Regions from separate parts of the Peribacillus sp. NPDC094092 genome, predicted to be linked through region 3. Evidence: riboswitches for the same ligand, from Rfam matches in the RefSeq annotation. Region 3 holds a riboswitch; each other region holds the start of a gene.
What was found. A riboswitch is a leader RNA that binds a small molecule or an ion and turns the genes downstream of it on or off. The one in region 3 is predicted to bind glycine.
Positions count from the first base shown of each region.

Region 1: another riboswitch for glycine. It lies ahead of ACQKNS_RS21345 (amino acid permease); the one in region 3 lies ahead of gcvT (glycine cleavage system aminomethyltransferase GcvT).
Region 2: another riboswitch for glycine. It lies ahead of ACQKNS_RS11930 (amidohydrolase); the one in region 3 lies ahead of gcvT (glycine cleavage system aminomethyltransferase GcvT).

Region 1 covers NZ_JBNNUC010000005.1:138,923-145,855, reverse strand. Annotated here, with positions in the region: gene ACQKNS_RS21355 (sodium:solute symporter family protein) at 1-473, opposite strand, end outside; gene ACQKNS_RS21350 (DUF3311 domain-containing protein) at 470-670, opposite strand; gene ACQKNS_RS21345 (amino acid permease) at 963-2,300, opposite strand; glycine riboswitch at 2,509-2,587, opposite strand; gene ACQKNS_RS21340 (amino acid permease) at 3,081-4,469, shown strand; gene ACQKNS_RS21335 (FAD-binding oxidoreductase) at 4,693-6,042, shown strand; gene ACQKNS_RS21330 (hypothetical protein) at 6,150-6,362, opposite strand; gene ACQKNS_RS21325 (LysR family transcriptional regulator) at 6,824-6,933, shown strand, end outside.
Region 2 covers NZ_JBNNUC010000002.1:597,544-604,476, forward strand. Annotated here, with positions in the region: gene ACQKNS_RS11900 (DUF84 family protein) at 1-265, shown strand, start outside; gene ACQKNS_RS11905 (GyrI-like domain-containing protein) at 384-1,253, shown strand; gene ACQKNS_RS11910 (YtoQ family protein) at 1,345-1,794, opposite strand; gene ACQKNS_RS11915 (hypothetical protein) at 1,918-2,424, shown strand; gene ACQKNS_RS11920 (thioredoxin family protein) at 2,535-2,846, shown strand; gene ACQKNS_RS11925 (DUF1444 domain-containing protein) at 2,897-3,703, shown strand; glycine riboswitch at 3,860-3,963, shown strand; gene ACQKNS_RS11930 (amidohydrolase) at 4,188-5,375, shown strand; gene ACQKNS_RS11935 (DNA translocase FtsK) at 5,802-6,933, shown strand, end outside.
Region 3 covers NZ_JBNNUC010000002.1:1,031,687-1,038,619, forward strand. Annotated here, with positions in the region: gene ACQKNS_RS14025 (YqhG family protein) at 1-528, opposite strand, end outside; gene ACQKNS_RS14030 (DEAD/DEAH box helicase) at 506-2,194, opposite strand; glycine riboswitch at 2,571-2,658, shown strand; glycine riboswitch at 2,662-2,745, shown strand; gene gcvT (glycine cleavage system aminomethyltransferase GcvT) at 2,885-3,991, shown strand; gene gcvPA (aminomethyl-transferring glycine dehydrogenase subunit GcvPA) at 4,009-5,355, shown strand; gene gcvPB (aminomethyl-transferring glycine dehydrogenase subunit GcvPB) at 5,348-6,805, shown strand.

The DNA of each region.
Region 1 (6,933 bases), on a different contig from region 3:
TGGGACATTGAGATGGCACCATAGGATGCTTCTGAGACAATGATTCCCAACCCTTTCAGCTGCACGACGATCACTGGAATCATCGACACGACACCGACAAGTGCAGCCAAAATTCCTAAACTGGGACTCTTATATTTGCTCACAAAGAAATCGGATTGGGACATCAGTTTATTTTCTTTGGCATATTTCCATATTTCCGGAAGGAGCCAATAGGATAATACGTAAGACAAAGTAATGTAAATTAGAACATATAGAGCGGGTGCGCCCTTGCCATATGCCCAGCCGCTGCCGCCAAGGAAGGAGAAGGTCGTATAGATTTCCCCGGCCATCAGCAGAAAGACGAAAATCGCACCAAAGCCGCGTCCGCCCACCGTCCATTGTTCCAAGTCCATATCTTTTCCTTTTGAAGAGCGTATCCCTAAAAATATCGATAGAAGTAAAAATGCCAAAATGATTAAGAGAGCAATATTCATTCCTGGTCACCTTCCCGATTCCTGGGATCCAGCTTATACATGATGCCCAATATGGCAGAGGTAAGGACCACCCACATCGCCATCCAGAACATATTGAAAGGCATCCCTAATACATATGGTTCTATTTTATTAACAAAAGGTAGAAATCCTAGTATGCCTATAAAAGGAACTAGAGTAAGGATATATAAAATCTTCATTAAACAAACCCCTTCGTTTTAAATAAGTGAAACGTCCATCAATGGGGTTTATTCTTGAATGCCACTGATGGCTGGGTGAACCAAATCGGGAAGGGAAATTCATGCAAGACGGATTTTCCTTCTTTTGAAAAGGTCCGATGATATCTATTAGCTTACACTATTTTGATATAAAATTTAATGCAGATGGCTGATATATTTTAGCAAAAATGCGCCAATTGCCTATTCTTGATGTGTTTCATAGACGGATAAAGCCTTGAATCCGAATCGAATTCAAGGCTTTATTCCATTAGCTCTATTTTTTCCGATAGTTATATAGTATCACCAAGAGTATGAACCAGATCGGGGTCAAAAGCAGTGATAGTCGTGTAGCTTCGGCGAATAGCATGACTATAAGGATGAATAGGAATAATCCTAAAATGGCGTAATTGATAAAAGGTGTAAAAGGAGCCTTGAAAGTCGATTCGTCCCTTAGGTCAGGCCTAGTTTTCAAATATTTGATATGGGAAATCAAGATAATGCTCCATACCCAAATGAAACAGATGGCACTGATGGTCGTCACGACGGTAAATGCCTGTTCCGGTATCAGCTTGCTCAATAATGCCCCTATCGATACAACGATTGTGGATGTTAATAAGGCATTGCTTGGAACAGCCTGCTTGTTTAATTTTTCCAGTTTAGCAGGAGCTTCGCCATTCCTGCTTAACGTATAGAGTATTCGGCTTGTTGAAAATAAACCGCTGTTGCATGCAGAAGCAGCGGATGTCAAAACGACGAAGTTGATGATTCCTGCAGCGACAGGAATGCCGATTAACGCAAAGACCTCTACAAATGGGCTGCTCGTGGCATCAAGTTGTGTCCATGGGTTGACACAGAGAATGACGAATAGGGCACCAACATAGAAAAGTAAAATCCGGACAGGGATTTTATTGATGGCAGATGGAATGTTCTTTCTCGGGTTCGCCGTTTCCGCTGCGGAAACCCCGACCAATTCGACGCCGACAAATGAGAAGACGACCAACTGTAAAGATAATAGGAATCCGGACATGCCATTGGGGAACATGCCCCCATGATTCCATAGGTTCGTAACGGAAACCGTACCAGTATTGGTATTGAAGCCGATTATCAAAAGAATGATTCCTACGATGATCAAGACAATGATCGTGATTACTTTAATGATGGCAAACCAGAATTCCAATTCGCCAAATAACTTAACGGTCAATAGGTTCAATCCTAATAGGATGACTAGGCATACTAGAGCCGGAATCCATTGAGGAATATCGAACCAATATTGCATATAGACACCGACAGCTATGATATCGGCCATTGCTGTCATGATCCAACAGAACCAATATGTCCAACCTGTCACGAATCCAGCCCATGGACCGACATATTCGGTTGCAAATTCAGTGAACGATGCATAACCTGCATTGGATAATAGCAATTCGCCCAGCGCCCTCATCACAAAAAACAGGGCAATCCCTATTATCAGATAGGAGAAGATAATGGAAGGTCCAGCCAATTGAATGGCTTTTCCGGATCCTAAAAACAAACCGGTGCCAATGGTTCCTCCTATTGCAATCAGTTGTACATGTCGATTTTTTAAATCTCTTTTTAATTCCTGTTTAGCCAATTCTTACGCCCCCGTCTTTTATAGTCTTGTTAGTGAATGATTTCAACCGGCATGGTCTTGGAGTTAGGGACGTGATTTTTTGCCCTGCTTGCCTATTCCATTGGTTTTCAAGAGTGTAGTTTTAAAGTCCAATCATAAAATGGACAATAAAAAAAGAGATTGGATACTACCAATCTCTTAAAAGGTTCAGAATAACAATTCTATCATTCGTTACTCTTCTGTCCTTTTGCCTGAGATTGTGAATCCTTCGGCGCTGCATCTTGTACAGTCTCTCCAGAAGCTGCTCCTGCTATAGTGTCATCCATAGCATTCATCGCTTGCTTGTATGCGGTTGTAAGGAATGTCTGTCAGTGATAATCTCCCACTGTTGGATCATTCATTATGCTTATAAAATAATATTGGAATTCTATCATCTATTTTTTCGTAGGTCAACAATTTTTTTTGAAATAAAACAGGCATTATCCGCCGTTTAATTGTGGTCTGTATTTAACGTAAGGTTTAAGAAGAAGTTCTCTTTTTGAACGATCACTATTATAAAATACTGAATATCATTTTTTTAAAATGATATTCTTAGATTAGAAAAATCGACAAGATATTATTGGTAACTGTTTTTTTCAAAAATACAATTGTATTTTTACAGAATATTTACTATTATAAGATAAGAAAACATAATTAAAGTGTTATGTAATATTAATTACGATATAGCATTCCTAATGAAAAGAGAGTGTTCGTGGCAAGGATGGAAAAGCATTACCGATATTGCATCTGGGGGAGTTAATCATGTCGAACAAGGAATTAAAGAGAGGGCTGGAATCAAGACATATTCAAATGATAGCTTTGGGCGGAACCATAGGGGTCGGGTTATTCATGGGTTCTGCAAGCACTATCAAATGGACCGGGCCCTCTGTTATGCTTGCTTATGCAATCGCAGGTATTTTTATATTTTTCATCATGCGTTCCATGGGTGAGATGCTATATTTAGAACCGACTACAGGTTCTTTTGCAACCTTTGCAAGCAGCTATATACATCCATTGGCAGGTTATATGACTGCTTGGAGCAATTGGTTTCAATGGGTAATCGTCGGAATGTCCGAAATCATCGCTGTTGGGTTGTATATGCAATATTGGTTCCCGGAGTTACCTGCGTGGATACCAGGTGTGGTCGCCATGATCATCTTGGGGGCGGCAAACCTCATTTCCGTTAAATCCTTCGGTGAATTTGAATTTTGGTTTGCGCTTATAAAAATCATAACGATTATATTGATGATCATTGCCGGCCTTGGCCTTATCTTCTTTGGAATAGGGAATGGCGGGGATGCTATTGGATTATCGAATCTTTGGGCAAATGGCGGCTTCTTTACGGGAGGCTGGACGGGATTCTTCTTCGCTCTTTCCCTTGTCGTGGCTTCCTATCAAGGCGTTGAGCTTATCGGCATAACAGCCGGGGAAGCGAAAAACCCAACCAAGACCGTAACAAATGCGATCCAATCAATCATATGGCGCATTTTAATTTTCTACATTGGAGCGATATTCGTCATCGTGACAGTATTCCCTTGGGATCAACTGGATGACTTAGGCAGTCCGTTTGTTTCCACCTTTGCCAAAATAGGTATCACTGCAGCGGCAGGCATCATTAATTTTGTCGTAATCACTGCGGCAATGTCTGGATGCAACAGTGGGATTTTCAGTGCAGGACGCATGCTTTACACACTGGCATTGAATGGCCAAGCCCCGAAAGCCTTTGCTAAAGTATCTAAAAATGGAGTGCCGGCATATTGCACGATCGCCGTACTTTTAGGATTGGGCATCGGGGTTATCCTGAATTACCTTGCACCGCCGCAATTATTCCTTTACGTGTACAGTGCGAGTGTTTTGCCCGGGATGATTCCATGGTTTGTCTTACTTATCAGTGAGCTTAAATTCAGAAAGGTGAATGCTGCCGAAATGGAGAAACATCCGTTCAAAATGCCATTGGCCCCTTTCAGTAATTATGCGACAATTGCCTTTTTACTGATGGTGCTGGTCGGTATGTGGATCAATCCTAGCACAAGGATTTCCTTGATTGTCGGCATCGTTTTCCTAGCCTTGGTCGCAGCAAGTTATTACATGCTGAAAATGGATAAACGGACACCATTGGATGTTAAATCCGATGATGAGATTTCAGGATAAGGTAAAAAAAGCCCTTCTCTTAATTCGAGAAGGGCTTTTTTTGTCTTTTTGAATCAATTGTGGCATTCACGAGTAAATTCACAAAATTCACGAGTAAACCGGCAAAATTCACGAGTAAAGCTAATTTGACCCCATTACAAGGAAGGCCAGCAGGGGGAAGGTGTCTTCCTGCCAGGTTATTTCATAGGATGTAATATATTTACCCGAGGAAGGGGTTATCTTTTTGGAAAGAACAAAGCTTACCGGGCGTATCGTTACACCTAATGATGCTGAGTATGAGCATGCCAGGATAAATAATAACTTAAGTTTTGCTAAATTCCCCAAGGTTATTGTGTTTTGTCAAAATTCCAATGATGTGTTGAATTCATTGAAGTGGGCCCGGGAAAATCATGCACCTTTCCGGGTTAGGAGCGGCAGGCATAGCTATGAAAATTTTTCATTAGTGAATGGCGGTCTGGTCATTGATATTAGTGAAATGTACAATATCAAGGTCAACCGTGAAAAAATGATCGCCAAAATTGAAGCCGGAGCTGATTTAGGGCGAGTATATAATACGTTATGGAACTATGGCACGACGATTCCGGCAGGGACCGAAAGCAGTGTTGGTGTTGTAGGTCTTACGCTCGGCGGTGGAATAGGTATGTTAACTAGGCGCTTTGGACTTACTTGTGACAATCTACTTGAAATAGAAATGGTAAGGGCGTGGGGAAAGAGGGGCGCCAAACTCATTAAAGCAAATAGGAAAATCAATAGTGATTTATTTTGGGCCTGCTGCGGGGGAGGAGGGGGGAACTTTGGCATAGTCACTTCTCTTACTTTAAGGGTACACCCCGTATCAAGGGTATCCATTTTCTCCGTCACATGGGAATGGGAAGATTTCGAAGCGGTGTTTGAAGCCTGGCAGGATTGGGCGCCTCAAGCTGATGAATGCTTAACTTCAGAAATAGAATTCAAGGCAAAGGAAGCGAACGAAATTATTGCTAAAGGGGAATTTGTTGGAACGGCACATAGATTGAAGCAGCTATTAAAGCCTTTGACAAAAACTGGTTCACCAATAAATGTCATGATAAAGGAAGTGCCATACATTGAAGCAGTAAGGTTCTTTGATTATCCGGCTGGAAATCAACCGGCGTATCGAAAAAGGTCAGGATCTTTCATTGAAAAAGCTTTTCCACAGCAAGCCATCATGACCATGAAACATTTTTTAGAAAATGCCCCAAATGAAAATGCAGCCATTTGGCACCAATCCCTGGGAGGAGTTGCGGGCCTTAAAGATCCAAAGGAGACAGCTTTTTATTATCGTGATGCCATCATCGCCCAGGAGTATCAGGCTACATGGACCAATCCAGAGGAAGAGCGGCTAAACATTCGTTGGATCAAGGACCTGAGGCATGCCTTGTTGCCATTTACTATCGGTGACTACGTGAATTGGCCGGATACTCTCATCAAGGATTGGCCAACTGCGTATTATGGAGAAAATTTTGAACGGCTTCGGGAAGTGAAAACGAGGTATGATCCATGCAATGCGTTTAAGTTCCCTCAAAGCATACCGCCATTAAAGAAGTGGCGTTGAAAAGCTTGGATGCATCAAAAACATTCGTTATAAAGGCCTATTCCTAAATTTGGATATAGGCCTCTTTCTTCTTGTTTTCAATCAATTAATCGAGATAATACTCAAAATCATTCTGTTTGCTGAGCTTGTACTGTATTGTAAACCTGATTTACGGAAGATTGGGCTTGGGCGATTTCTTGAGCAGCTTGTTTAATGGCTTCTTGTGCCAAAGTTGGATCAGAGGAGGATTTTTCAATCGCTTGTGAAAGTAAGGTTTGCGTAAGGGTAACGTTTGCTTTTGCTTGATTTAATTGATTGATATCAATTTGTTGTTGAGGCATGTAGTTTCTCTCCTTATGTCATTATTGGAATTACTCCATTAGGATGACCTTTCTTTTCTTTTTTATAAGGAGAAAAAATTGATAATTTAGACAGGATGGGCAGCTTTGAAATGTTTTGAAATAGAAAAAAATCTAATTGAATAAACAACAAATTCGTAAAAAAGATACACCCTTAGGATTGAAATGGGGCAGAAAGAGAATGGAATTATTAGAATCCTTAAATTTTCATCGCATAATTAGTATTACGTTCCGGAATATCTTAATTATGAAAACGTAAAAATATATCATGACTTTTTGATTGTTCAGTTAAATAAATTATACTTTACTTATTGGTTTTATCAGATTAAAATCGGAGAAAGAATTATTATAAGAGGATGAGCTGATTAGACAACCGAAAGCTCCTGAACGCGATAAGCGAACAGGGGCTTTTTGCGTTCATTTCGGAAAAAGGAGTTGGCAAGATGAATATTGATCATATTGAAGCTTTTATGTATGTTGTTCACCTTAATAGTTTTCATAAAGCCGCAGAGGCAATGTTTTTATCACAGCCAACGGTTTCTGCAAGAATTAA
Region 2 (6,933 bases), 430 kb from region 3:
GGCAACAAGGGACGGTGAGGTCTTTGTAGCTGCCGGAGCGAGAATCCCAGTTCCGGGAATTGTTGCTGAGAAACTGCTGGAAGGTGAAGAGCTGGGCCCGGTGATGGACGCCTTCACAAGGCAAGAGAACATTAGCAAAAAGGAAGGTGCGATCGGCGTATTTACAAATGAGCGAATCACCAGGGGGGAAATGTTCCTTCATATCATGAGGATGCTAGCCGGTCAACACGAGTATAGACTGAAAATGAAAAAGCAGGATTTTTGAATCACGGTCATGGAAATGCGGGTTTCGAATGATGGAAACGAACACTGCCAAAACAGAGCAGGAACGGACAGGATTTTATTGAGCGGCCTTGCTAGTATAGTGACAAGGGGGGAGCGAAATGGGGTGGGTTGAATCAATCCAAAAGGCCATCGAATATATCGAGGAGCACTTATTGGAGGACCTGCCGATCGAGAGCATTTCCCGGCAGGCGAATGCCTCAGCTTTTCATTTTCAGAGGACATTCACCATTTTAACGGATATAACCATTGGTGACTACATCCGTCGTCGAAGACTGACCTTAGCGGCCCAGGAGATTTCATCAACAAATGGCAAGGTCATTGATTTAGCCTACAAGTATGGCTATGACACCCCCGAGGCATTCTCAAAAGCTTTTCGGAGGCAGCATGGGGTATCCCCAAGCGAAGCCCGAAAGTATATGGGGAAGCTGAAATTCTATGAACGCCTGGTGATACAGGTGATCCTGAAAGGGGAAAAACCGATGAAATATAATATCCTTGAAAGGGATTCCTTTCAATTGATCGGAATCAAGCAAGAGTTTTCCTTGGTTCATGAAGAGAACTTGATCGGCATTCCAAAGTTGTGGGAGAAAGTGAATTCGGATGGAACGGGAGATAGGTTGGCGAAGTTGAACAATGGCCAAATAGATGGCTTGATTGGTGTATGTGTCGATAAGCGGGCGATGGAAAAGAATGAAACGATGGATTATTGGATAGGTGCAGAGTATGCCGGGAAAGTGCCTGAAGAGTTTTCAACCCTTACGATACCGGCTTCCAAGTGGGTTGCATTCGAAGTTCACGGACCTATGCCTGATGCCATCCAACAAGCTTGGAAACGAATTTTTTCCGAATGGTTCCCTACCAGCGGGTATCAACATGCCGGAACTCCAGAATTGGAAGTATATGCGAATGATGACGCTTCAAATCCCGACTATTACTCCGAAATTTGGATTCCCATTAAAAAGGGGTAAGATAAAAAAATCGTTTTTCGCTTGCAGGGGAGACCCTGCAAGCTTTTTTTCGTTTCTTGATCAATGAGTCTTCATACTTGAGCTGGACGATTTACAGCCCTTCTTCAAAAATATAAGAAAGCACCTTCATGGCTTGGTTCACGGATTCTACCGTGACACTCGCCTTTTCCGATAATTCCTTTAAGGCATGGTGATGGGATTCCGGACGAATCAAAATAAGCGGTTTTCCCAGGGATATGGCAGTGCTTGCGTCCATGGCAGTATTCCACTGTTTATATTTCTCCCCAAACAGTGCGACGACCAGATCAGCTTTTTTCAACAAAAGACCTGTCCGCAAATTATTGATTTGGGAAGCGGCCGCATCCTTCAGGATGGGATTCGGCTGTTCCCCGAGGATATCTTCACCGATATTATCGGAGCGTTCATGATTTTCCATAGGACTGACAAATTCTAGAGGAAGCTTTAGTGCAGCGGCCTTATCTCTCAGCTCACTTCTCCAATTCGAATGGATCTCCCCAGCAAGATACACGGTTAACTTCATTGTTTTCCTCCTTGGTATTAAAATTGCTTTCATTGTACCATGTTTTTTAGAAAATGGATGAATTCCGTAAATAAGGATAATATTATCCATATGGTAGTAAAAGAGACGGCTGGAGGGATGACGATGGCTTTATCGAATAAGAATATCCTTGTTTTCCTGTTGATAAGCAGTTTGATCACGGGCTGCTCAGGTATCGAGAGACAAACCGAAAAGGCAATGAAGGCTGCTGAAGTGGCTTTTCGTGACGATGAAAAACAGCCCAATCAAGAGGCGGGGCTAATTCAGGTCTATCTGCCAAAGGATTTTAAAGTAGTGGAAGAACATGATAATAATTTGATTTTACAAAAAGGTGATAAGATTTATATATTATTTGTCAATCCAAATGAAAAAGAAGACAGCTCCGTGTTATATTTGGCGATAAAGGAACAAGATGATCAAAATGTAATGCTGCATTCTTTTCAGACTGATGATAAATTCGGCTTTATCTCGATCAAAGAGATACCGAAAGAAAAGTATGAGCTTGCAGTGGGGATCGGCGGGGTGAAGCTGACAACCGAAACGGATAAAGACCAACTAAAAGCCGATGCGAAACAAATGATGGAAATCGTTTCATCCGTGCCCCAGAAATAAGCTTTGCCACGGCCGTTCATCCGATCCGTATTAATGGTTGATTTCAGGAGAGTCTGGTATGATGGGTTTATAAAAACTAAGGTGTCATTTAGAGCAGGAGGAATATTCAAATGGAAAATTTAAAAACCGTTGAACAATATGATGCATTGAAAAATGAAGGAAAGCATATCTTTCTTTTTTCAGCGACATGGTGTGGAGATTGCCGTGTAATCGAACCGATCATGCCGGAGATTGAAACGAAATTTCCTGACTTTACATTCATTCATGTGGACCGTGATGAATTCATCGATGTGTGTGCGGCGAATGATGTATTCGGTATACCAAGTTTCATCGCGTACGATAATGGAAAAGAGCTAGGCAGATTCGTAAGCAAAGATCGCAAAACGCAAGAACAAATTGAGGAATTCATACAATCACTATAATCAATTTCCCCTTCTCGCTGGGGATTTTTCAATGAAGAGGAGGGTCAGTCATGAAAATGGACAGCACGAAGCTGAAGAATATCCTGAAGGAACGTTTAAAAGATGAAAATCGCACATTCAAATTCGATAGCAAGCAAGATACGTTACGGGTGGAAAATGTGAAGACCGGGAAGGGAATAACCATCGAGTTGCCTCCTGTACTTGCCAACTATGAAAACGTACAGGAAAAGGCCATCGATGAAATAATCTATTACGTGGAAGAGGCCCTGAATGTGATGGGGGGAGAACACAGCATGGAAGGCAAGGAGAAATTCATTTTCCCAGTCATCCGCTCGACCTCCTTTCCAATGGAATCGGAAGAAGGAAATCCATTTTTATTCGATGAGCATACGGCTGAAACCCGGATTTTTTATGCCCTTGATTTAGGTAAAACCTACCGTCTTATAGACGAAAAGATGATTCAACGGGAAAATTGGCAGGGTGACAAGATCCGTGAAATTGCCCTTTTTAATGCCCGTTCCCTCTCCACTGAAATGAAGTCGGATATCGTTGCGGGTAATGCATTTTATTTTTTGAACACGAATGATGGATATGATGCCAGCAGGATCCTGAATGAATCATGGCTACGGGAAATCAAGGCTAAGATCGAGGGAACCATGGCTGTGGCCATTCCCCATCAGGATGTCATCATCATTGCCGATGTGAAGAATGATACGGGCTATGATATACTTGCGCAAATGGCGATGAGCTTCTTTGCCAGCGGTCATGTTCCGATAACGGCTCTATCATTTCTTTACGAAGAAAATGAGTTGGAGCCCATCTTCATTATGGGTAAAAACAAAAAGCGCGAACAATAATATATGGAATCACAAAAGGACCGTGTCAGCATCTGATACCGGTCCTTTTAAAGTTTAATAGAGTTTATGATTCTTGGAGTTGATATTTATTTTTTTATCGGCGATAATGTAATTGTAATATTTTGAAAATATGGAATAAAACAATAGAACAAGCGGATGAACGTTGTGGGAGAGTGCAAAGCATTGAGCCACCGAAGGAGCAAGTTCCAAAAATATCCCTTGGAGCAAATCTCTCAGGTAAATGGAACCGCAGCTGGACGCAACTCTGGAGAGCGCGCAGGAAGTGGGCCGCCAACGGGGAAATCTCCATGATCAAAATGGAGTTGAATTCTCAGGTGAAAGGACAGAGAAGGGAGCGGTAAGTTTGCGCAACCCTGCTCTGTCCTTTTTCATTTGGCTTTTTGCATACAGAAGGTTTGCAGCGTACATGGAACTAACTAATATGCCAATCAACTTGAAATAATGGGGGAGAATAATCGTGAATGTGAAAAGCAAATTAATGAACATGCTGGAAGCCCGTAAAGGGGAAATGGTTCAAATCCGCCGCCATTTACACGAGAATCCGGAGCTATCCTTCAAAGAAGAGAAAACGGCAAAATATATCCTTGATTTTTATAAGGGGAAAGATGTATCGATTCAAACGAATGTAGGAAATGGATTAGGGATCATCGTGACGATCGAAGGCGGAAAACCAGGGAAAACGATAGGTCTCCGTGCCGATTTCGATGCACTGCCGATTACAGAAGAAACGGAGGTTCCGTTCCGTTCAAAAAATGAAGGTGTCATGCATGCCTGCGGACACGATGGGCATACCGCTTATTTATTGGTACTGGCAGACTGCATCATTGAGCTGAAAGATTCCCTGCCAGGTACGATCAAAATAATTCATCAACATTCAGAAGAAACACCCCCTGGCGGAGCAAAAAGCATCATGGAATCAGGGGTTTTGGATGAACTGGACGCTGTCTTCGGAATCCATTTATTCCCTTCACATCCAGCAGGGGTCGTCGGGTATCGCGGCGGCTACTCGATGGCTGGGCGGACCTATTTCAAATTAGCTATAAAGGGTGTGGGCGGCCATGGTTCCTCCCCGCATATGGCTAATGATACCATTGTGGCAGGCGCCCATTTCGTGACAGCCGTACAAACCGTAATCAGCCGTCGCTTGAACCCTTTTGATATGGGTGTAGTCACAATCGGCTCCTTCGATGGAAAGGGAAGCTTTAATGTCATTAAAGATCGTATAGAAATTGAAGGGGATGTCCGTTATATGACGGCAGAGACCCAACAGCTGATCGATAAGGAAATCCACCGGATCGTTAAAGGGATAGAAATGGAATTTGATGTTCAGTGCGAGCTTTCATATGTGCCCGATTATCCTCCGTTATATAATGACCCTGAACTGACTGGATTCGTGAAAAACAGCCTCGAAAGCATGGATGACAAAGATATTAAGGATGTTGTGGAATTTCCGGTTTTCTCAGGTTCGGAAGATTTTTCGTATTATGCAGAAAAGATTCCTGGCTGCTTCTTTTACATTGGCTGTAAACCGAAAGGGGTGGAGAAGGCCTATTTCAATCACCATCCTAAATTCGACATTGATGAAGAGGCCCTATTAATCGCTTCCAAATCAGTGGCGCAGGTTGTATGCAGTTTTTATGAATGGAAATAGTCCCTTTGGTCTTTGTTTGCAAAAAAAACGCAGAAACCCACAAAACACCGTTCGGTATTAACGAACGGTGTTTTATGGGTTGCGGCAGGTGTTGGGTGCCGCCGGCGGTTTCATGAAGGATGTTTCAATGGATTGGCAGTCTGCTTCCAAGGCTGCATGAAAACTTAATCTCTTTGTAAACGCGATTTAACAGCGGTGTTTTATTTAAATAGTAGACTAGGGGCTAATGTTATTACGCAATGGATAGGTTTAAACTCATTCCAGAAGGGGTTTAATAGGGTAGGAGTTCTGCGAACAACGTTAAGTATAGTAAGAATGCGATAAAAAAATAGATACTGCTCCCAATTCAGCTTAAATTTTCTCGATATTTTTAAAATAACTGGTAGAATTAGTTACATAACTACAGATGTAGAAAGAGTGATAGTTTTGAAATGGCTAAATAAGATGAAAAAATGGTTCCAAGCAGAGGAAATTATTGAAATCGAAGAAATTATAATAGATGAACCGCTTGATGAAGAGACATTAAGGAATATGGATTTTTCGAAGCTTTCGAAATCAAAGAAAGAAGAAATAAAGGTTTACAATCAAAAAGTGGAAAAAATGTCCCAGACGCCAGACCCGGATACGAAAATCCTGTTTCAATATCCAAAAGGACAGTTCAAGTTTCCGCTCATTCCAGATCGGGAGCAGAATAAAAGAAAGCCTAGGGAAAGAAACAGGGAAGACAATGAACCCAAACAGGGGAAGAATGTGGCCAAAGAAACATCGAGAAGGCCTGTAAGGGATACTGAACCAAAACGGAGAAGCTTTGACCGGGAGGAAACTTCAAAAATAGTCCCGTCAAATACTCCATTCCGCCCAACGGAAATCCCTTCACCCATTTATGGGTTCCGCCGTCCGGGAAAAAAAATAGTCCCTTCTGAAGAAATTGTCGAATATGAATTAGAAAGTAAAAATACTCCATTCCGCCCAACGGAAACCCCTTCACCCATTTATGGGTTCCGTCGTCCGGAAAAAAATATAGTCCCTTCTGAAGAAATTGTCGAGTATGAATTAGAAAGCAAGATGCCCATCTATAAAAAAGAAGGACCAGATATCGAGATTCCGGTATCGGCCCCTGAAATCTCAAAAAAAGTGTCACATGAGGAAATGACGATAGAACCATCCGTTCTTATACCGGAACAAGCGGAAGAAAAAAGGGAAGAATCGGAAATACCCGCTTTCTTTCGCAGGAATTCCATTGAATCACTGCCAGAAGAAGCGGTAAGCGAGCCGGATATTAAGCCTGTGGCGGAAAAAGAGGACATTGAACAGGACCAGGTCGATTTTGGACGCGAAGTCGCTGTATCCATCATGGAACAGGCGGACTACACACCGCCTGAAGCTATATCGGTTCCTGAGGAGGTTGCTGAACGATCGAATCAACCATCCGTTAGTCAAGGGACACTGCCTGAAGGTGATCCATCTGAGGAAATACCTGAAGTGCAGCCTAAACGTCCGAAAAAACATATCCCATTTAATGTGATGATGCTTAAGCAAGATCGGGAAAAAAACGTCT
Region 3 (6,933 bases):
AAGCGTAAAGGAGTAATCCGGTATTTTTGGGGTGACCTTAACCGGTAAAACCCGATGGTGGAACCCTTCCATGATTTCACCCGAGATTAAATTCAATCCGATCGACATGAAAGTATCTTTTTTACGGTCGCATTGATAGGATATTTTTACATTCAGGGTCAGCCAAGGATACAAAGGATTATTTCCGCCGCCTTTTAATGGAGGAGTATCCTCAAAAAGTCTAGTATACCCCGCCAGCTTTTTGGTTGATTGAATAATTTGATGTAGGCGTGGGGAGCCAAAATGAATCATTTCTCCCTTTAAATCGGATGGAGCCTGTTCTGGATCGGTAATGAAAGTCATCCGTGCTGGGTTCGGAACGCCACCTGTTTTTTCTAGATAATGCCAATAAAAGGGTCTATTCATCAATTCTTTATCCATTTCAATCGTCAATTGGACTGTAAGGTGGGTTGGTGCCTTATCCAGTATTTCACAATCGTTGGCCTTAAAGTAAGTTATTAAAAAATCATGAATTTCCCGTTGCTGCATGAACCTCACCTTCCTTCATTGATTGAGCGAATTGGATTAATGATGAAAAATTATCCATCTTGATTTTCATTTCGCCCTCTGTTTTGGACTCGCCGACCACATCGATTAAATATTCTTCAATGTTGTTAATATCCAGTTTGGTTAGAATATCATCCAATTCTCCAATTACTTTTTCGAATAAATTTATTTTTTCGTATAGTAACTTCAGAATATGTTCTTCCACTGTATTTTTCGTGGCAAAGTTATAAATCATCACATCTTCTTCCTGGCCAAGGCGGTGAATCCGTCCAATTCTCTGTTCGAGCCTCATGGGGTTCCATGGCAGGTCAAAATTAATCAAGTGATGGCAAAACTGCAGGTTTATCCCTTCCCCGCCAGCTTCTGTTGCAATTAATACCTGTATATTCTTTTGGAATAATTCTCTCATCCAGTCTTTCTTTCCGCGCTTAAAACCGCCTCGGAAAGGAACCGAAGAAATGCCATTCTGCTGTAGGTACCATTGGAGATATAGCTGAGTCGCCCGGTACTCGGTAAAGATGATCACTTTGTCATCAATTTTCTTTATCAGTTCCAAAGCTTTTTCAGCCTTGGAGTTCTGAACGGTTTCATTCACTTTAGAAAATAAATCATCAAGCTTTGCCAAAAAGTCAGGGGAAGGCTGATCATATTTTTCTTTCATATTCTTTAATGTATAAAAGACCGCCTCTCTGCTGCTGCATGCTTCCCTTTGGAGTGTGAGAGCCGAAAAGGCGCTTCCTTTCGATCCATCCGAAATAGGCTTGAATTTGGAAACAGCATCGTACAATGCCTGTTCCGTTGGAGAAAATTCAATGGTGATGGTTTCCACATGCCGTTTTGTCCATTCAATGCCAGTATCGGCCCGCCGGTTTCGAATCATGACAGTATTGACCAGTTCCTTTAGATGCTCATCTTCAATGATGTTCCGGCCTTTCCCCTTATACTTTTCCGAAAAGAGTGAGGCATTTCCCAAGTGGCCCGGTTTCAATAATGAAACGAGGTGGAAAATCTCCTCGACTTTATTTTGAATCGGAGTGGCTGTCAGGAGTAAACAAAATTTCTTTTTCAGATTTTGGACGAATTCATAGTTCTTCGTCTTATTATTTTTTAGTTTATGAGCTTCATCAATAATGATGAAGTCATATTCCTGGGTGAAAATGATATCTCGATGTGGAGCGCGTTTCGCTGTATCGATGGATGAAATGACCACATCACAGGAGTCCCAAACATAACTTTTTCTCTGAACGACTGCCGGTATATGAAACTTGGTATTCAATTCAAAAGCCCATTGTGTGACAAGGGAGGCTGGAACAAGGATCAATACTTTTTTTACAAGGCCCCTGATCATATACTCTTTCAGGATCAAGCCTGCTTCAATTGTTTTTCCGAGACCCACCTCATCAGCTAAAATGGCCTTTCCATTCATCTTTTCCACCACTTGCTTGGCTGCTTCCAATTGATGGGGAAGCGGGGTTAACTGCGGAAGGTGCTTGGGAGCCTGTAAACCTTCAAAATCAGGTATGATAAGATTTTCCTCCATTTGAACCGCCAACTTATAAAGCTCCCAATTTCCCCATGGACCGTCATTTTCCATTTTTTGCAGAAACTCGTCATTCCATTCAGAATTGAAGGATATATTGATTTTCATAGAAATAACTCCCTCTTAAATCATAATTTCCTTAATAAAAGGTCAAAAACCGAACATTTCGTATGTGAAGTGAGAAAAATATTTCTCTTCAAAAGATATTGCAGAGATAAGTTTCTTAGGGTAGGATATAAGTATATTTAGAAAATTCCAATTTCCAAACGCTACAAAGAATCTTTGAACATCGATTTTGCAGTTCGCGTTTTCTTAGTATGGGCTATAGGCTCCTAATTTATCCAAGATTACTGAAGGAGATCATTCAAACGGTTTCTAAGAAGTTTTAGGAGAATTGGCAGAGAATGCATTCAAGAAGCTCAAAGGTTTTACCGATGTTCGGGGCTATTACGCTTCCTTTCATTGGTAGACCATTCATATGCGGGTGAAGATAAGGGGAGAGACTACGGATGTAGCGCCGAAGGAGCAAACTTAGCAGTGAATCTCTCAGGCAAAAGAACTCTTATTGGACGCAACTCTGGAGAGCGCCGCCCGTTTTGGGACGGCCACCAAAGGGGAAAACCTATTACATAGGTAAACTTTCAGGTTTCAGGACAGAGAAAAAGCTCAAACGGGCTTTCTCTGTCCTTTTTTGTGCTTTTTTCACATCATGAATCAGGGTATGCCTGATGCGTAATGACAAGAAGCTTTTGATAATGAAGCCAATCAATTTTAAAAAAATCTGAAGGGGGTCATTTTTTGACCGATTTAAAAAGAACACCACTATTTGAGGTTTATCGTGAATACGGAGGTAAAACGATTGATTTTGGCGGCTGGGAACTACCTGTCCAATTTTCGGGTATAAAGGATGAACATGAAGCCGTACGTACAAAAGCGGGGTTATTCGATGTTTCCCATATGGGGGAAGTCGATGTTAAGGGTCCAGGGAGCGTTTCCTTTTTACAGAAGATGCTGACTAATGATCTTTCAAAGCTGCAACAGGGCGGCGCCCAATATACAGCCATGTGTTATGAAAACGGAGGCACGGTTGATGATCTTATCGTGTATAAAAGGGCTGAGGATGACTATTTGCTCGTGGTCAATGCAGCAAATACAGAAAAAGATTTCAATTGGCTGCAAGCTAATTTAACGGAAGATGTCCAAATTACGAATGTATCGAATAACTACACACAGCTGGCACTACAAGGACCGTCTGCAGAAAAGATCTTACAAAAACTATCGGGAAATACTGACTTAAGTGAAATTGGATTTTTCAAGTTCAAGGAAAATGTTCTGATTAACGGTATCTCCACGTTGGTATCCCGTACTGGATACACTGGTGAAGATGGTTTTGAAATATATAGCGACAGTGAAAATGGTCCTGCCCTTTGGAAGGCGATTATGGAAGCAGGAAAGGAAGAGGGGGTTCAGCCGATTGGTTTAGGTGCTCGTGATACCCTGCGTTTTGAAGCGAAACTGCCGCTGTATGGGCAGGAGCTTTCAGCAGATATCACCCCGATGGAAGCCGGTATTGGTTTTGCAGTAAAAGTGGATAAGGAAGTGGATTTTTTCGGGAAAGCCGTACTTGCTGAGCAAAAGGCGAAAGGAGCTCCCCGTAAGCTTGTGGGAATTGAAATGATTGACCGTGGCATTCCGCGTCATGGGTATAAGGTCTACAGCGGGGATAAAGTCATTGGGGAGGTCACGACCGGTACCCAATCACCGACGTTGAAGAAAAACGTGGGATTGGCACTTATCGATAAGGAATATTCGGTGCTGGATGCGGAAGTCGAAGTGGAAATCCGTTCCAAACGCTTGAAAGCCGTTATCATACAAACACCTTTTTATAAAAAACCACGTAAATAGAGGGGAATGGTCACTAGATGAAACATCGTTATTTACCCATGACAGAGCAAGATAAACAAGAAATGCTGGAAGCGATAGGGGTATCCACTGCACAAGAACTTTTCAATGATATCCCTGAAAGCGTTCGTTTTCAAGGAGAATACGATATCAAGCCTGCTAAATCGGAACCTGCATTAATGAAAGAATTATCAAGGCTTGCCGCCAAGAATGCGGACCTTAAAAACTATGCTTCCTTCCTCGGTGCGGGTGTCTATGACCATTACGCACCGGTCATCGTCGATCATGTTTTATCCCGTTCTGAGTTTTATACGGCTTATACACCCTATCAGCCTGAAATTTCACAGGGCGAGCTACAGGCAATCTTTGAATATCAAACGATGATATGTGAATTGACGGGCATGGATGTAGCTAACTCCTCCATGTATGACGGCGGGACGGCGCTAGCTGAAGCAGCCATGCTTGCTTCAGGCCAGACACGACGCAAGAAGATTCTCATTTCAGGAACCGTTCATCCTGAATCAAGGGAAGTCGTGAAGACATATGCCAAAGGGCAACGGGTGGAAGTGGTCGAAATTCCTTATCAAGACGGTGTGACGGATTTGGCTGCTTTAAGGGAATTGGCGAAGGATGACATTGCAGGAGTGATCGTACAATATCCGAACTTTTTTGGCCGTATCGAGCCATTGAAAGAAATGGAGGAAATCATTCATGGTGTCAAGTCCATGTTTATCGTTTCCAGTAACCCGCTTGCATTGGGAGCTTTGACATCCCCTGGTGCACTCGGTGCAGATATCGTCACGGGGGATGCCCAGCCATTTGGTATTCCAGCGGCATTTGGGGGACCTCATTGTGGATATTTTGCCGTTACCAATAAACTTGTTCGTAAAGTTCCGGGCCGGCTCGTCGGTCAAACGGTGGATGAAAATGGAAAAAGGGGGTTTGTACTGACCCTTCAAGCCCGTGAACAGCACATCCGCCGTGACAAAGCCACATCCAACATTTGTTCCAATCAAGCTTTGAATGCCTTGGCAGCTTCCGTTGCAATGACTGCGCTTGGGAAAAAGGGTGTCAAAGAAATGGCCGTGCAAAATATTCAAAAAGCGCATTATGCGAAAAAAGCACTGATGGCAAAAGGGGTGGAAGTGATATTCGACGGCCCTTCATTTAATGAATTCGTCATTAAACTTCCTGCTTCGTTTTCAGAAATCAATAAAAACCTTTTTGAAAAAGGGATGATCGGCGGCTTCGATTTAGGGACGGTTTATCCTGAGCTGAAAGACCATATGCTGGTCGCGGTAACAGAACTTAGAACAAAAGAAGAAATTGATGCACTAGCGCAGGAATTGGGGGATCAACATGAATAATCAAGATCAATCACTCATTTTTGAAATCAGTACTTCCGGACGAATCGGATACAGTCTGCCAGAAATGGATGTTGCAACTATTCCGCTAGAAGAAATTCTTCCTGCCGACTACATCCGTGAAGAGGAGGCAGAGCTTCCTGAGGTGTCCGAACTGGATATCATGCGTCATTATACAGCACTTTCCAAACGGAATCATGGAGTGGATTCGGGTTTTTATCCGCTGGGTTCATGCACGATGAAATATAATCCGAAAATAAATGAAAATGTGGCACGCTTCAATGGTTTTGCCCATATCCATCCATATCAGGATCCGGCTACTGTTCAGGGAGCATTGGGACTATTATTTGATTTGCAGGAACACTTAACGGAAATCACCGGGATGGACCAAGTGACATTACAGCCTGCAGCAGGTGCTCACGGTGAATGGACTGGATTGATGATGATTCGCGCATTTCACGAAGCGAATGGCGATACAGAACGGACTAAAGTAATTGTACCTGATTCTGCACACGGTACGAATCCTGCCTCTGCAACTGTTGCCGGACTTGAAACGATTACAGTGAAGTCGGATGAAAATGGGTTAGTCGACCTTGAGGATTTAAAGCGTGTCGTCGGACCGGATACCGCGGCCTTGATGCTGACGAACCCCAATACATTGGGTTTGTTTGAAGAAAACATTTTGGAAATGGCACAGCTTGTCCATGACGCAGGCGGGAAGCTTTATTATGATGGAGCCAACCTGAATGCAGTCCTATCAAAAGCACGCCCGGGTGATATGGGCTTTGATGTGGTTCACTTAAATCTCCATAAAACATTCACAGGCCCTCATGGCGGCGGCGGCCCGGGTTCTGGTCCTGTTGGGGTGAAATCGGACTTGATTCCATACTTGCCTAAACCGCTTGTTGTCAAACAAGGTGATCAATTCGTTCTTGATTATGATCGTCCGCAATCCATTGGCAGGGTAAAACCTTATTATGGTAATTTCGGGATAAACGTGAGGGCATATACGTACATTCGGTCAATGGGTCCTGATGGCCTTAAAGCCGTCACCGAGAATGCGGTCATCAATGCCAATTATATGATGCGTAGGCTGGAACCTTATTTTGACTTACCATATAATCGTCATTGTAAACATGAATTCGTATTAAGCGGACGACGTCAAAAGAAATTAGGGGTAAGGACTCTCGATATAGCTAAAAGATTGCTGGATTTCGGGTATCATCCTCCAACCATTTACTTCCCGTTGAACGTGGAAGAAGGAATGATGATCGAACCGACTGAAACCGAGTCTAAAGAAACGCTGGATGCGTTCATCGATGCAATGATCCAAATTGCCAAGGAAGCGGAAGAAACCCCGGAAATCGTACAGGAAGCTCCGCATACAACCGTAATAAAGCGGCTTGATGAAACTCTTGCTGCCAGGAAACCTGTTCTGCGCTATCAAGCCTAGACTGATAGCTTACACGAAAAAAATCCCTGCCTGCCGGCGGGGATTTTTCATGTTTATGTAAGAATTCATTAAAGTCCACAGTTAACTTTCACTTGCCCATGATCCAGATGAAGGCCTTTTCATTTAAA